DNA from 4 places in the Paenibacillus sp. FSL P4-0176 genome. Region 1 is predicted to be linked to each of the others. Evidence: riboswitches for the same ligand, from Rfam matches in the RefSeq annotation. Region 1 holds a riboswitch; each other region holds the start of a gene.
What was found. A riboswitch is a leader RNA that binds a small molecule or an ion and turns the genes downstream of it on or off. The one in region 1 is predicted to bind thiamine pyrophosphate.
Positions count from the first base shown of each region.

Region 2: linked by a shared signal. The riboswitch ahead of tenA (thiaminase II) and the one ahead of MKY95_RS18410 (thiamine phosphate synthase) in region 1 are both predicted to bind thiamine pyrophosphate.
Region 3: linked by a shared signal. The riboswitch ahead of thiC (phosphomethylpyrimidine synthase ThiC) and the one ahead of MKY95_RS18410 (thiamine phosphate synthase) in region 1 are both predicted to bind thiamine pyrophosphate.
Region 4: linked by a shared signal. The riboswitch ahead of MKY95_RS04660 (ECF transporter S component) and the one ahead of MKY95_RS18410 (thiamine phosphate synthase) in region 1 are both predicted to bind thiamine pyrophosphate.

Region 1 covers NZ_CP150242.1:4,088,581-4,091,746, forward strand. Annotated here, with positions in the region: gene thiO (glycine oxidase ThiO) at 1-593, opposite strand, end outside; gene MKY95_RS18410 (thiamine phosphate synthase) at 611-1,273, opposite strand; TPP riboswitch at 1,500-1,609, opposite strand; gene MKY95_RS18415 (ABC-F family ATP-binding cassette domain-containing protein) at 1,685-3,166, opposite strand, start outside.
Region 2 covers NZ_CP150242.1:3,726,844-3,730,009, forward strand. Annotated here, with positions in the region: gene MKY95_RS16760 (endo-1,4-beta-xylanase) at 1-987, shown strand, start outside; TPP riboswitch at 1,194-1,291, shown strand; gene tenA (thiaminase II) at 1,405-2,067, shown strand; gene MKY95_RS16770 (spore coat protein) at 2,278-2,574, opposite strand; gene MKY95_RS16775 (hypothetical protein) at 2,586-2,786, opposite strand; gene MKY95_RS16780 (zinc-dependent alcohol dehydrogenase) at 2,818-3,166, opposite strand, start outside.
Region 3 covers NZ_CP150242.1:759,503-762,668, forward strand. Annotated here, with positions in the region: gene MKY95_RS03555 (IclR family transcriptional regulator) at 1-732, shown strand, start outside; TPP riboswitch at 882-995, shown strand; gene thiC (phosphomethylpyrimidine synthase ThiC) at 1,413-3,166, shown strand, end outside.
Region 4 covers NZ_CP150242.1:1,019,644-1,022,809, forward strand. Annotated here, with positions in the region: gene MKY95_RS04655 (copper amine oxidase N-terminal domain-containing protein) at 118-1,071, opposite strand; TPP riboswitch at 1,238-1,348, shown strand; gene MKY95_RS04660 (ECF transporter S component) at 1,578-2,171, shown strand; gene MKY95_RS04665 (ABC transporter ATP-binding protein) at 2,172-3,166, shown strand, end outside.

The DNA of each region.
Region 1 (3,166 bases):
ACGCCGTGTTCGTTTGCTTGCACACGTATATCCTGTATGTCCTCAATGACCCCCGCTCCCAATGCTTGAGCGGATTCAGCATATGCCTTCGTTAGATGGACTGGAAGAATCTCACTCTCATAAGGTCTGTAGTAGGCTCCATACGTATCTCTGTTAAGCCATGATGCCTCCTGTTGCACAACGGAACGATCCCACCACACCTCATCAGCAGAAGCAGACAACGCAGACTTCCGATTGTCCTTATAACTACTTAATTCACTGTATGAACGAAAAGGAGTTAGGAATCCCTGGCGTTGCAGACCAGTCTCTGCCTCACTTAGTGTAGCCATTAGCACCTGTTGCTCATGAAGTAACTGTCTACTCTGTCTGGCGAGCTTAGCCATCAAAGGATGAGCAAAATCCTCACTATCTGCCGCCAGCATTCCAGCCGCCGCACAAGAAGTGCCTCCCGCAATCGCCGAACGCTCCAGCAACATCACATCCTGTCCACGGGAAGCAAGCTCATACGCAATGGCACAACCAACAACGCCTCCACCTACAATAATCGTTTCTGCATGAATCTTATCCGGTCTATCAGTAATGATCTTTTTCATCCTCTCATCTCCTTGATTCAGCGGCTCAAACTTTCTGTAGCAACGATAGCCTGCCTTAATAATGCAGCAGCCCGATCCGGGGAATCGCTCGCCCATACATTCGAGATCACAGCGACTCCCTGTGCGCCTGCAGAGCGAATAGCGTGAATGTTTCCCGGTTCGATGCCCCCAATTGCCATGACAGGAATGGAGACACCAGAGCACACTTCAGCCAGAGCATAAAATCCTCTTGGTTCAAGATCAGGCTTACTGTTGGTTGAGTAGACATGCCCGAAGAAAAGGTAATCAGCTCCCCGTTCTTCAGCGATTTTTGCCTCATCGATTGAATGAACAGATACACCCAGACGAATTCGCTGGACATTGCTTATAACAGCAGGGTTGTAGTTACGTATAGCCTCTTGCCCCCAATGTACACCGCCATAGATGTCATTCTGTGGTGGCAGTTCTGAACCATTGATAACGATGCGACAAGACGGAACGCCAACGCTACGCAGACTTTCAGCCCAACCGATCTTGTCTTGCCACGAGAATTGTTTCTCTCGTATATGGATGTAGTCCACCCATGGCCAAACGTCCTTTGCAGCTTTTACAAAAGATGCTTGATTCCCTACACCCGTAGATACAACATGCAATTCAAATGATTCGTGAACATGTTCATGAGAACTTACCGTACTGTTCATCCCCTTCCATGTGTGAATGCTATGAAAACACAAAAAAGCCACTCCCGTAGGGGAGTGGCTGCGTATTAATTATAGGACCAGATGACTGACTGATACATACAGTTCATTTCGTGCAATAAAGCTATAGACCTTATAGCCATAACGTTATACACGCAACTGCATGTTTCAATTCGTTAAGCAGACGGTTGAAATCCTTCCGAATTGCCGTTTGCTCACGTCATCCACTGAAACGCGCTCGCCACTTCCCTACGCTGGTATGATCCAGATCAGGTGCAAAGGGTCCGGAATCGCATTCTTCCATCTCAGCCACATCGTGTGGCCCCCCTAGTGTTCATATGAAGTTGTAGCCTATGTTACCATAGAAGGATTTTTTTGTCACCGTTCATTTCTATTAAGCGTTGCTTGAATTGTCTAGTTTTTCTCAGACCATTCTTCAACATTCCATGTTTTGGTAACCCAACCCTCGTAGAAATCAGGTTCATGAGATACCAGCAACACCGTTCCCTTGAATTCTTGCAAGGCACGCTGTAACTCAGCTTTAGCTGTGACATCCAAATGGTTCGTCGGCTCATCGAATAGAATCCAGTTGCTTTCACGCATCAAGAGTTTGCATAGACGAACCTTGGCTTGCTCTCCACCACTCAGCATGTTAAGCGGACGGGTAATGTGCTCATTTTTCAACCCGCAGCGAGCGAGATGACCCCGGACCTCATTCTGGGTCAAATGTGAAAACTCATTCCAGACATCCTCAATCGGCGTGATATTTCCAGCACGAACTTCCTGCTCAAAATAGGCCGTTTCGAGATAATCTCCCAAAAAGGTCTTTCCACTGAGTGGAGATATTTTGCCCAAGATGGTTTTCAGCAGCGTCGATTTACCCACACCATTACAACCTACGATGGCAATTTTCTCACCACGTTCAATTGTCATTGTCATCTTAGGCAGCAAAGGATACGTATATCCAATTTCAAAATCAATGCCCTCAAAGACCGTTTTGCTACTCGCACGGGCATCCTTGAATTTGAACGTTGGTTTGGCCGCTTCATCTGGACGATCAATACGTTCAATTCTGTCCAGCTGTTTCTCCCGGCTCTTCGCTCGACCTGAAGTTGAAGCACGTGCCTTGTTACGCTGAATGAAATCTTCCTGCTTCTTGATGTACTCTTGCTGCTTCTCGTACGCATCAATATGCTGGGCTTTATTCATATCAGCCATCTCGAGGAACTTGTCATAGTTCGCTGCATATCTCGTTAATTTGGCAAATTCCAAATGATAAATGACATTTACGACTTCATTCATGAATTCCGTGTCATGGGAGATTAAAAGAAACGCATGAGGGTAGTCCTTCAGGTAACGTGACAACCATTCAATGTGCTCTACATCCAGATAGTTGGTCGGCTCATCCAGCAAAAGGGCTGTAGGTTTCTCAAGCAGAAGCTTGGCAAGAAGCACCTTGGTACGTTGCCCACCACTTAGAGCTGCGACATCCCGATCAAGACCAATTGCGGACAAACCAAGACCATTGGCCATCTCTTCCACTTTTACGTCAATCAGATAAAAATCGCCCTGTTCCAGTTGTTCCTGAATATCGCCCATCTCTTCCAGCAACTGCTCCAGCTTATCTGGATCTGCATCTGCCATCTGGTCCGTTATATTCATCATTTCTTTTTCTAATTCAAGCAACGGAAGGAATGCATCTTTAAGAACGTCACGAATAGTTTTGCCTGGGGTAAGCTTTGTGTGCTGATCCAGATATCCATAACGTACCTTAGGTGTCCATTCTACTTTTCCACTATCTTTAAGCAATTTACCGGTAAGGATGTTCATTAATGTGGATTTACCCACACCATTGGCACCAACAAGTCCTACACGCTCTCCGGCAAGTAAACGAAA
Region 2 (3,166 bases), 360 kb from region 1:
TTCCGCACTTTATGGGATCATAGTAACCTGTATATCCTCGTGGATGTACAGGATGCAAAGGCAGATGTGAATGACAGAGTAGATATCTTTGTTGATCTCAATAATGGCAAGACCACTTCATATGAAGCAGATGACCGACACGTAATCATTAAGCGGTCGGGCAAAGCTGAGGGTGTGGAGCAGCGTTCATATCGTGTACGCGAGACAAAAGCCGGATATCAGGTTGAATTGTCCATTCCGTGGGGTGGTATCCAAGTCGGATCAGAATATGAAGCCGGATTGGATATCCGTGTGACTGATGGCGGTTCAAGTGGGACACAACCTTATAATCCACTGTACTGGAATGATAGAACACAATCTCAGGAACAGGATACAAGCAAATACGGCGTGATTCAACTCGCCCCTATGCCCAAATCTGCACAAGCTGTGCAAGGGATTGTTCAGATTGATGGGAAGAAAGACACATCATGGAATAAGGCTGCACCATTTGAAGTAAAACGGTTGAACCAGAGCGAAGGTGCAGAGGCAGTGGCTCGCGCAATGTGGTCAGGTGAGTATCTATACCTGCTGATCGACGTCACTGATCCAAACATCATTACAGATAGTATCAACCCATGGGATCAGGATTCGGTTGAGATTTTCCTGGACGAGAATCACCAGCGCACACCGTATTTTCAATATGATGATGCCCAGTTCAGAATCAGTGCAGACAATGTGGGAACCTTTGCAGGGGGTGCCTCACCTGGACGCCTTGTAAGTGCTGTGAAGAAAACAAATAAAGGATATCTCGTAGAAGCCAGAATTCATTTACAATCATTGACGCCCAAAGCAGGAAATGTTCTCGGTTTCGAGCTCCAAATTAACGACAACCAGGGCGGAGGTAAGCAGAGCGTAGCCAAGTGGAATGATACGACCAATGAGAGCTGGAGAAATACTTCCCAGTACGGAATACTCACTTTTGTCGGAAAGAACAAACTCGGGCATTAAACCATCGGCAGTAGTTGCAAGAATAGAAACCATCATAACAGTGGCTGAAACTCAACCATTGTTGTGATGGTTTTCATCGTTTACATCCGTCACCAAAGGTGATGAGGGGCGATACAATCTTCCTTGACTATATTTAACAGCCCTTGATATACTAAATGGATGTTATTTTATCTTTTATGGGAATAGGAAAGTAATCAACTACATACAACCGTTTGCGAGGGAGCCTTAACCGGCTGAGAGGGTGTTAAACCGACCTTACCTGATTTGGATAATGCCAACGTAGGGATGCAACGATGAAACACTGTACTTGGGTAGCTCATGCGAACCCCCTTGTTTTAGTGTATTTGTCTGCGAAACATCCATAGGATGTTTCGTTTTTTTGTTTTTAAATACGTACATTATGAATTGGAGGAACACATGTTGACTATTTCAGAGAGACTATATCAGGCAGCACAGCCTGTGTGGAAGGAATGTCTTGAGCATCCCTTTGTTAAAGGAATCGGAGATGGTTCCTTAACGGTTGAACAATTTCGTTATTATTTGCTGCAAGACTACTTGTACCTGTTCGATTATGCCCGCGTATTTGCACTAGGTATTGTCAAGTCGCACGACCCCAAATTGATGCAGTTTTTTAGTGAAAACGTAGATAACATCCTGAATGGTGAAATGAAAATTCATCGTTCTTATATGGAGCGATTAGGAATTACAGAGGATCATGTTTTCCAGGTAAAACCTGCCCTGAAAAATGCAGCCTATACTAACTATATGCTCTCTGTTTCCCATGCGGGTGGCATAGCAGAAGTACTTGTATCCATTCTGGCCTGCTCATGGAGCTATGCAGAGATTGGTCAAGTCCTTGCCCAAAAGCCAGGTGCAGCTGAGCATCCTTTTTACGGAGAGTGGATCACAGGATATGCTTCCTCTGAATACAACAGCAACAATCAATCCCTAGTGACGTTAACTGATAAGCTATTAGAAGGCTGTAGCGAGGGAACGTACCAACGGATGGAGGATATTTTCGTGATGTGCAGTCGCTTTGAGCTTGATTTTTGGGAAATGTCATGGAAGCTGGAGCCTTAAGTTCACTGTAGTCAATTAAAGTAGAGAGCAGCGGCCATAAACAGTCTCAGGATAGAAATAAGTAGAATACGTAAAGGAACGCTTGCAATAAGCGTGTTTCGTGACGATGCCAAAAAAAGGGCGGATAGTGTCCGCCTTTTTTCATTGTTGAAATTCTTGACACAGGGACATTTTGTTCTCTGAAGTCTCTGGCTAAAATCAAAAAGGGTGTCAGGACGGAATGTTCATAGCAGTCTGAATGTTTTTCAGATCGAGCTGAATTTGCTCTGCAATATGGTAAGGGTGGTATAAACCATGCTGCACCATGTAATTTGATATCTTTTCATGAGAATCTATGGCTTCATCGAGCTGTTTCATCAAAATTTGTTTGATTTCGGGGGTGGCACATTCGGTCACAGCCATGGCGTAGTTTCTGACACCGCTCTTGGCGTTCATCAAAAAATCCATTGCGATCACGTCATCGGTCAGCGTATTAAGACCAGTCATGTGTTCTAATATTGGGTTCATTTTTTTATCTCCTATACAGTCGCTTTAGACAGCACTCCACCGAGCTCCTGAAGCTGCTGTTGTGATAAGATCGCATCTTGTTGCAAAATTTGCTTGAGCTCCGGGTCGGTTACCAGAGCTTGCATGGTCTTGGATTTAGTCATACAAACCGTCTTGAACGCAGCTATTTCATGTACCTCGAGCATCTCATGCAAAGCGTATGTGGAATCCATTCAGATTGTCCTCCCATGTATCTATTCATATTTAAGGCTTTAAGATGACTTTAATGCAATCGTCCGTTTTTGTATCGAACACTTCATAGCCCCGTTTGGCCTCGCTGAGCGGAATGACGTGCGTAACAATGTCGCCAGGGTCCACTTTGCCAGACGTAACCAACTCGTACATGTATGGCATGTAGTGAATGACCGGAGCTTGTCCGGAACGGATATTCACGTTTCGCTGCATGATATCACCGAGCGGGAATCCGTTATAACGTCCGCCGTATACCCCAGTGACTTGAATGGTGCCACCTTTGCGAACAGCCTGAGATGCAATGATAAATGCGCTCATGGTGCCGCCTTGCAGTTTCATACCGCTGGCTAGAAATTCAAGA
Region 3 (3,166 bases), 3.3 Mb from region 1:
AAGTTAACCGTCCGGGCTGTGGAACGGGCGCTGGATATATTATTATGTTTTACCACACGCAGTGATCTGGGACTCACCGAAATTGCCAGCCAGATTGGCCTGCACAAAAGTACAGTGCACCGTTTGATGGCTACGCTGGAGGATCGAGGGTTCGTGATCCGCGATGCAGCAACAGAGAAGTACCGACTTGGCATCCGAATCTGGGAGCTGTCAGCTCATATGTCCCGCAGTGATGATCCCGCTATTCTGCTGCTGCCTGCGATGGAGCGACTGAGAGATCGATTGGGGGAGACCGTGAGTCTGTACCTGCGTGATGGGAGTGAACGGATTCGTATTCAGGCGGTGCAAAGTGATCAGGCGATCCGCCGAGTTGCTCCCGTTGGTGTTAGACTCCCGCTGTCTGTGGGGGCTTCCAGCAAAGTCCTGATGGCGTTTGCCACGGACGAGGATCGTGAAGAACTGATGAACGGGCCGGAATGGCCGGTGTTTATTGATCCCGCGGTGTATTTAGCGCAGATGGGAGATATCCGGGATAACGGATATGCCACAAGTTACGAGGAACGTGAGCCGGGAGCTGCCGCGGTATCTGTACCGATTATGGATCGCAGAGGCAATATTGCAGCTGCCCTCTCGGTCTCAGGACCTGTCAGCCGACTTTCGCAGGAGACATTGCATGAATACGCACCTGTGTTGAAGGATGCTGCTACGCAAATGGGGCTCATGTTATCCTGATGTTGATGTAAGTTTTTTCTCCAATAGAGTTTGATCATTTGGAATATAAAGGTTGTTTTTATGTTCCGGTTGCGCTACTCTGTAATGGACGGCCCAGCGGGGCCAGCTTCATTGAATATGAACGGCGGCTTATGTAAGCTGCAACTAATTAACGTTACTGGGGGAGTCCGAATTGTCCGGACTGAGACGGAATCGCATGAGATTCCGGACCCTTTGCACCTGATCTGGATCATACCAGCGTAGGGAAGTAATCGGCGATATGACCACAACCACCACATGATGTGACCCTTGTAGGGCTCCGTTAAGGAGCTGCATAAAGGTGCATTATTGGTGATGGACATAAAAGTCGGTTCCTTCGGGGACCGGCTTTTTTATATACAGGGAACGGGCGATATAGCGCGGATTTTATGGGCTTCTTTTTCGATAACCTGCGGAAGTGGGCTTGGATGAGGAGGGAAGTCTTATAGATCGATGATCTGTGGCAGCCTCCGTCTGTTGTTAACTGTACATGAAAAGTGTCTCCCCTGGTCTGGTGTAGGATCGCTCTTTCTTCTCTGCATTGCGCATGATTTGGGACAGGTACGTAAGCGAGCTAATGATGAAACCAACCAAACAAGCGACGAACACTGAGGAGGAGACAAGTGAACATGAGTACAGGAAATCAAACGGGACAACAAGCGATGGAACAGGAACATAACGGTCAGCAGGTGGAAAAAGAAACAGGGGCGGCCGGACGGGTCCAGCCCTTTCCGGGCAGCCGCAAAGTCTACATTCAGGGCTCACGGCCGGACATTGCTGTACCGGAGCGTGAGATAGCCCTTCATGACACGAATACTCCCCAAGGGGTGGAGCATAACGAACCGTTGCGTGTCTACGATACGAGCGGCCCGATGACCGATCCCGCATTTCATGCGGATATCCGCGCAGGTTTGCCAGCCCTGCGCACCCGTTGGATCACAGAGCGTGGCGATGTTGAAGCTTATCAAGGCCGTACGGTTAAACCGGAGGATAACGGACTGAAGCCCGGAGGAAAGAGAGCTGGAGCCGAAGAGTACCCTGGATTACGAGGCAAACCGCTGCGAGCACAGACAGGACGCTGTGTGACTCAGATGCATTATGCGAGGCAGGGAGTCATTACGGCAGAGATGGAGTTCGCCGCTATTCGTGAAGGCGTGGAACCGGAATTTGTAAGACAGGAGCTGGCGAGTGGACGGGCCATTCTGCCATCCAACATCAATCACCCGGAGAGTGAGCCGATGTTGATTGGTCGTCATTTTCATGTGAAGATCAATGCCAACATAGGTAACTCTGCCGTATCTTCCTCCATTGAGGAAGAGGTCGAGAAGATGACTTGGGCAGTACGATGGGGATCAGATACCGTAATGGATCTGTCCACAGGCAAAAACATTCATACCACCCGGGAATGGATTATCCGTAATTCACCTGTGCCGATTGGTACGGTGCCGCTGTATCAGGCGCTGGAAAAGGTGAATGGCGAAGCGGAAGCGCTGACTTGGGAGTTGTACCGTGACACACTCATAGAGCAGGCAGAGCAGGGCGTGGACTACTTTACGATTCATGCAGGTGTATTGCTGCGTTATATCCCCATGACCGCCAAGCGAATGACAGGCATTGTGTCTCGGGGCGGTTCCATTATGGCAGCATGGTGTCTGGCGCATCATCAGGAGAATTTTTTGTATACCCATTTTGAAGAAATCTGCGAGATTATGAAAGGGTATGATGTAGCGTTTTCGCTGGGAGATGGACTTCGTCCAGGCAGTATCTACGATGCGAATGACGAAGCTCAGATGGCGGAACTGGCCACGCTTGGGGAACTGACGCAGATCGCATGGAAGCATGATGTGCAGGTGATGATCGAAGGCCCGGGTCATGTGCCGATGCATAAGATCAAGGAGAATGTGGACTTGCAGATGGAGATCTGTAAAGAAGCACCGTTCTACACACTTGGGCCGCTAACGACCGACATTGCGCCAGGATATGATCACATCACATCCGCCATTGGGGCAGCCATGATTGGCTGGTTCGGCACGTCGATGCTCTGTTATGTTACGCCAAAAGAACATTTGGGCCTGCCCAACAAGGATGATGTGCGGGAAGGGGTCATCGCCTACAAGATCGCGGCCCACGCCGCCGATCTGGCGAAGGGACATCCACGTGCCCAGCGCCGCGATGACGCATTGTCCAAAGCGCGGTTCGAGTTCCGTTGGCGTGACCAGTTCAACCTGTCACTGGACCCGGAACGTGCGCTATCCTACCATGATGAGACGCTGCCAGCAGAAGGGGCCAAAGAAGCTCATTTCTGCTCCATGTGCGGACCGAAGTTCTGTAGTATGCGCATCACGCAGGACATTCGTGCCTTTGCGGCGGACAAAGGATTGTCCGAGAATGAGGCTGTAGCTGCCGGGATGCAGGA
Region 4 (3,166 bases), 3.1 Mb from region 1:
ATAACGCCAAAAAGAGCGTTCCAAGGTCATTGTTACAATGACTTTGTGGGACGCTCTTTGTAATGCAGATGTCATAGTATAGTTCTGCTGAGCAATGTTTTATAGAGGATGCTCAAATTATTGCTCTCCCGGAACTTCAACGATGACTTTGCCTTTCTCGGGGACAACAGAACCGGTATCAATAGAGCCCAATTTGTTCATGATTTCGTAAGAGGTTTCTTCAAGCATGCGAGAGTACTTAAATGATACGAGTGTTTGACCTGCTACGGAAGGACGAGTCCCTGCTTCAGCAACGGCTTTGTTTTTAATAAAGAACAGGTCACCGATGGTTCCGGCATTTTTGCTGATGTTAGCCTGCCATTGTAGCAGTGCACTTCCATTTTTAAGGATATAATAACTGATCAGATCGTTATCCTCAACAACGAAGAAACGATCTTTTTTACCTTGCTCAAAGATGTATTCAATGGATGAATCCACCGGACCCAAAGGATTGCGAATGTCCAGACGTGCTTGTCCCAGTTCAGAGAAGCGTGGCAGATGCAGTGCGGCTTCACGCGCCACAGTCAGATCGGAACTGTTATATTCTTTTACAATCGTAGCGTCGGTAGTGTAAATGTAGGCTTCCTTGGCCTTCTGGTTCCACTGCACCTTGGCACCAAAAGCTTCACCGATGGCACGGAGCGGAAGCATCGCTTTACCATTCACCAGAATCGGCGCTGAGGATAATGTCGCATTCTGACCGTTTTTCTTCATTGTTTTGCTGTTAGGTGTAAGGACATACTTATCGCTGCCTGTGCTAATGCTGATCTCTTTTGTTTTGTTATTGTAACCAAACGTATAGTTGCCGAGGAATTGAAGCTCCGTCAATGCCACGTACGTAATACCCTGCCGTATGACAACATCATATTGAGCTTGAACATTGTTAATATAAGCTGTCGGTTTAGGTTTAGTTGTTGCGGCTTCCGCCACAGTGGATGAGAGTAAGGCAGGTGCCGTGCCTGCGGTGAGTATCGAAGCGGCAAGGACCATTTTCCATGTTTTAAGTTGCCAAACAGAATTGTAATCTTTCATCACTATCAATCTCCCTTCTAAATGTTTAAGACGGACTACATAACCTAAATGTTTCATATTATGGAAAGTGAACCATCAGATTCTTTCCCCTGTTACCCCAAATGAAGTATGATGCTTTTTCTAGGGATTGCCACAAATACCCATCTGATGTACATTAGAAGCAATGAAATAAGTGAACCGGGAGCTCAATGAAGTTGGGCTGAGAGAGTGGCCTTGTGCCGCTGACCGTACATCTGATCTGGGTAATGCCAGCGTAGAGAACATGGATTTGCGATATGTAAGGGTGAATTGTGGGAATGAACGTGGATGAACAACAGACCTCTTTGAACTGTGGTGGTGTATCTGCCAGGGCGGAGGGGTGCTGGTTGATATTCCGTATTTCCGACATCCATCCAATACATCATTGTGAAGATTGTCCACTGTACGTAAGGCCTGCCCGGAACCGGGGAGGCTTTTTCGTTTAATTTGATAACCCCCACAGGGAACAAAGGAAGGACGTAGAGAACATGGCAACAACAGCAGGCAACAAGCGATTGAAACTAACGGATATTCTGGTAACCATCGTGATCGCAGTAGTGTTTGGGGTAATTTACAAGATATGGGGACCTACATATGACTTGATGAAACCATTTGGTGTTCATGCGGAGCAGATGATCTACGGCATGTGGTTTATGGCGGGCACGTTTGCTTTTGTTATCATTCGTAAACCAGGCGTGGCTATTCTTGCCGAAGTTGCGGCATCAACGGTAAGTGCTTTTCTGGGTAGTGAATGGGGCATGTCCACACTTGTATACGGTCTGTTGCAAGGATTGGGAGCCGAGATATTCTTCGCCGCATTTTTGTATCGCAAAACCAATCTGTTTGTCACCTGTCTTGCAGCCATAGGAGCCGCAGCGACTTCGCTTTTGCTGGATTACCAGTACGGGTATATTGATTCACTCTCGGCCTGGAACTACACGTTATTTATCGGATTCCGCTTCATTGGAAGCATCTTGATTGCTGGAGTGTTCGCTTATTATCTCGCCAAAGCATTGGAACTGACTGGTGTAACGCGTTCGCTCAGACCGGTATCCAAACAAGATTATGAGGCGCTGGATTAGATGAACGGGGAAGAGAATTCGCAAGCGGTAAGTGTGACTAATCTAAGATGCAAGTTCCCGGGAGAGAAAGCCTTGGTATTTCAAGGCTTGTCTCTTTCTGTGCGTCAAGGAGAGAAAGTGCTGTTGCTTGGCCCGAGTGGCTCCGGTAAATCAACGTTATTGCAAATTCTGAGCGGTCTGATACCACGTTCGGTTGAGATTCCGATGAAATGTGATGATATTCAGGTTCCCGCCAAAGCAGGAGTGGTCTTTCAAGATCCGGATACCCAGTTCTGTATGTCCTTTACGGATGAAGAGATCGCATTTGTTCTGGAAAACCGAAATATTCCGCGTGAAGAGATGCCTGCTCTGATTGAATATTATCTGAAACAAGTGGGGTTATCCTTTGAACAGAATCGTGTATTGATCCAGTCCATGTCTCAGGGGATGAAGCAGCGTCTTGCGATTGCTTCGATGCTTGCCATGGACCCGGAGGTATTGTTTTTGGATGAACCCACTGCACTGCTGGATGATGAGGGGACTTCCCAGGTGTGGGATACCGTCAAACGAATCGCCAGTGACAAAACGATCATCATCGTTGAACACAAAATAAACGAGATTGTGGATATGGTCGACCGCATCATTGTGTTATCACCTGAAGGAAAGATTGTGGCGGATGGGCCAGCACAGCAGGTATTTACGGATGAACGGGGCAAGCTGAAGGCTTATGGAATCTGGTATCCAGGCATATGGGAGGAGCAAGAGCAGGCAGCTAGGCAAGAAGAGGGAAGTGCTTCTGGAGAGATTCAAGTGTGTGTGGATCACGGCATCTCAAGTTTGGAAGCACAGCGATCGTCTGGCTTATCCGATACACCGGGTATATCCCTCATATCTCACGTCTCATCCTTATCGCCTTTATCACCCGCCTACCAGCCTGCACTGGACTTGCAACAGTTCACCGGATGGCGTGGGAAAACACCTTTCATTCAGGTGGAGCAGGCCAAGGTATGGCATGG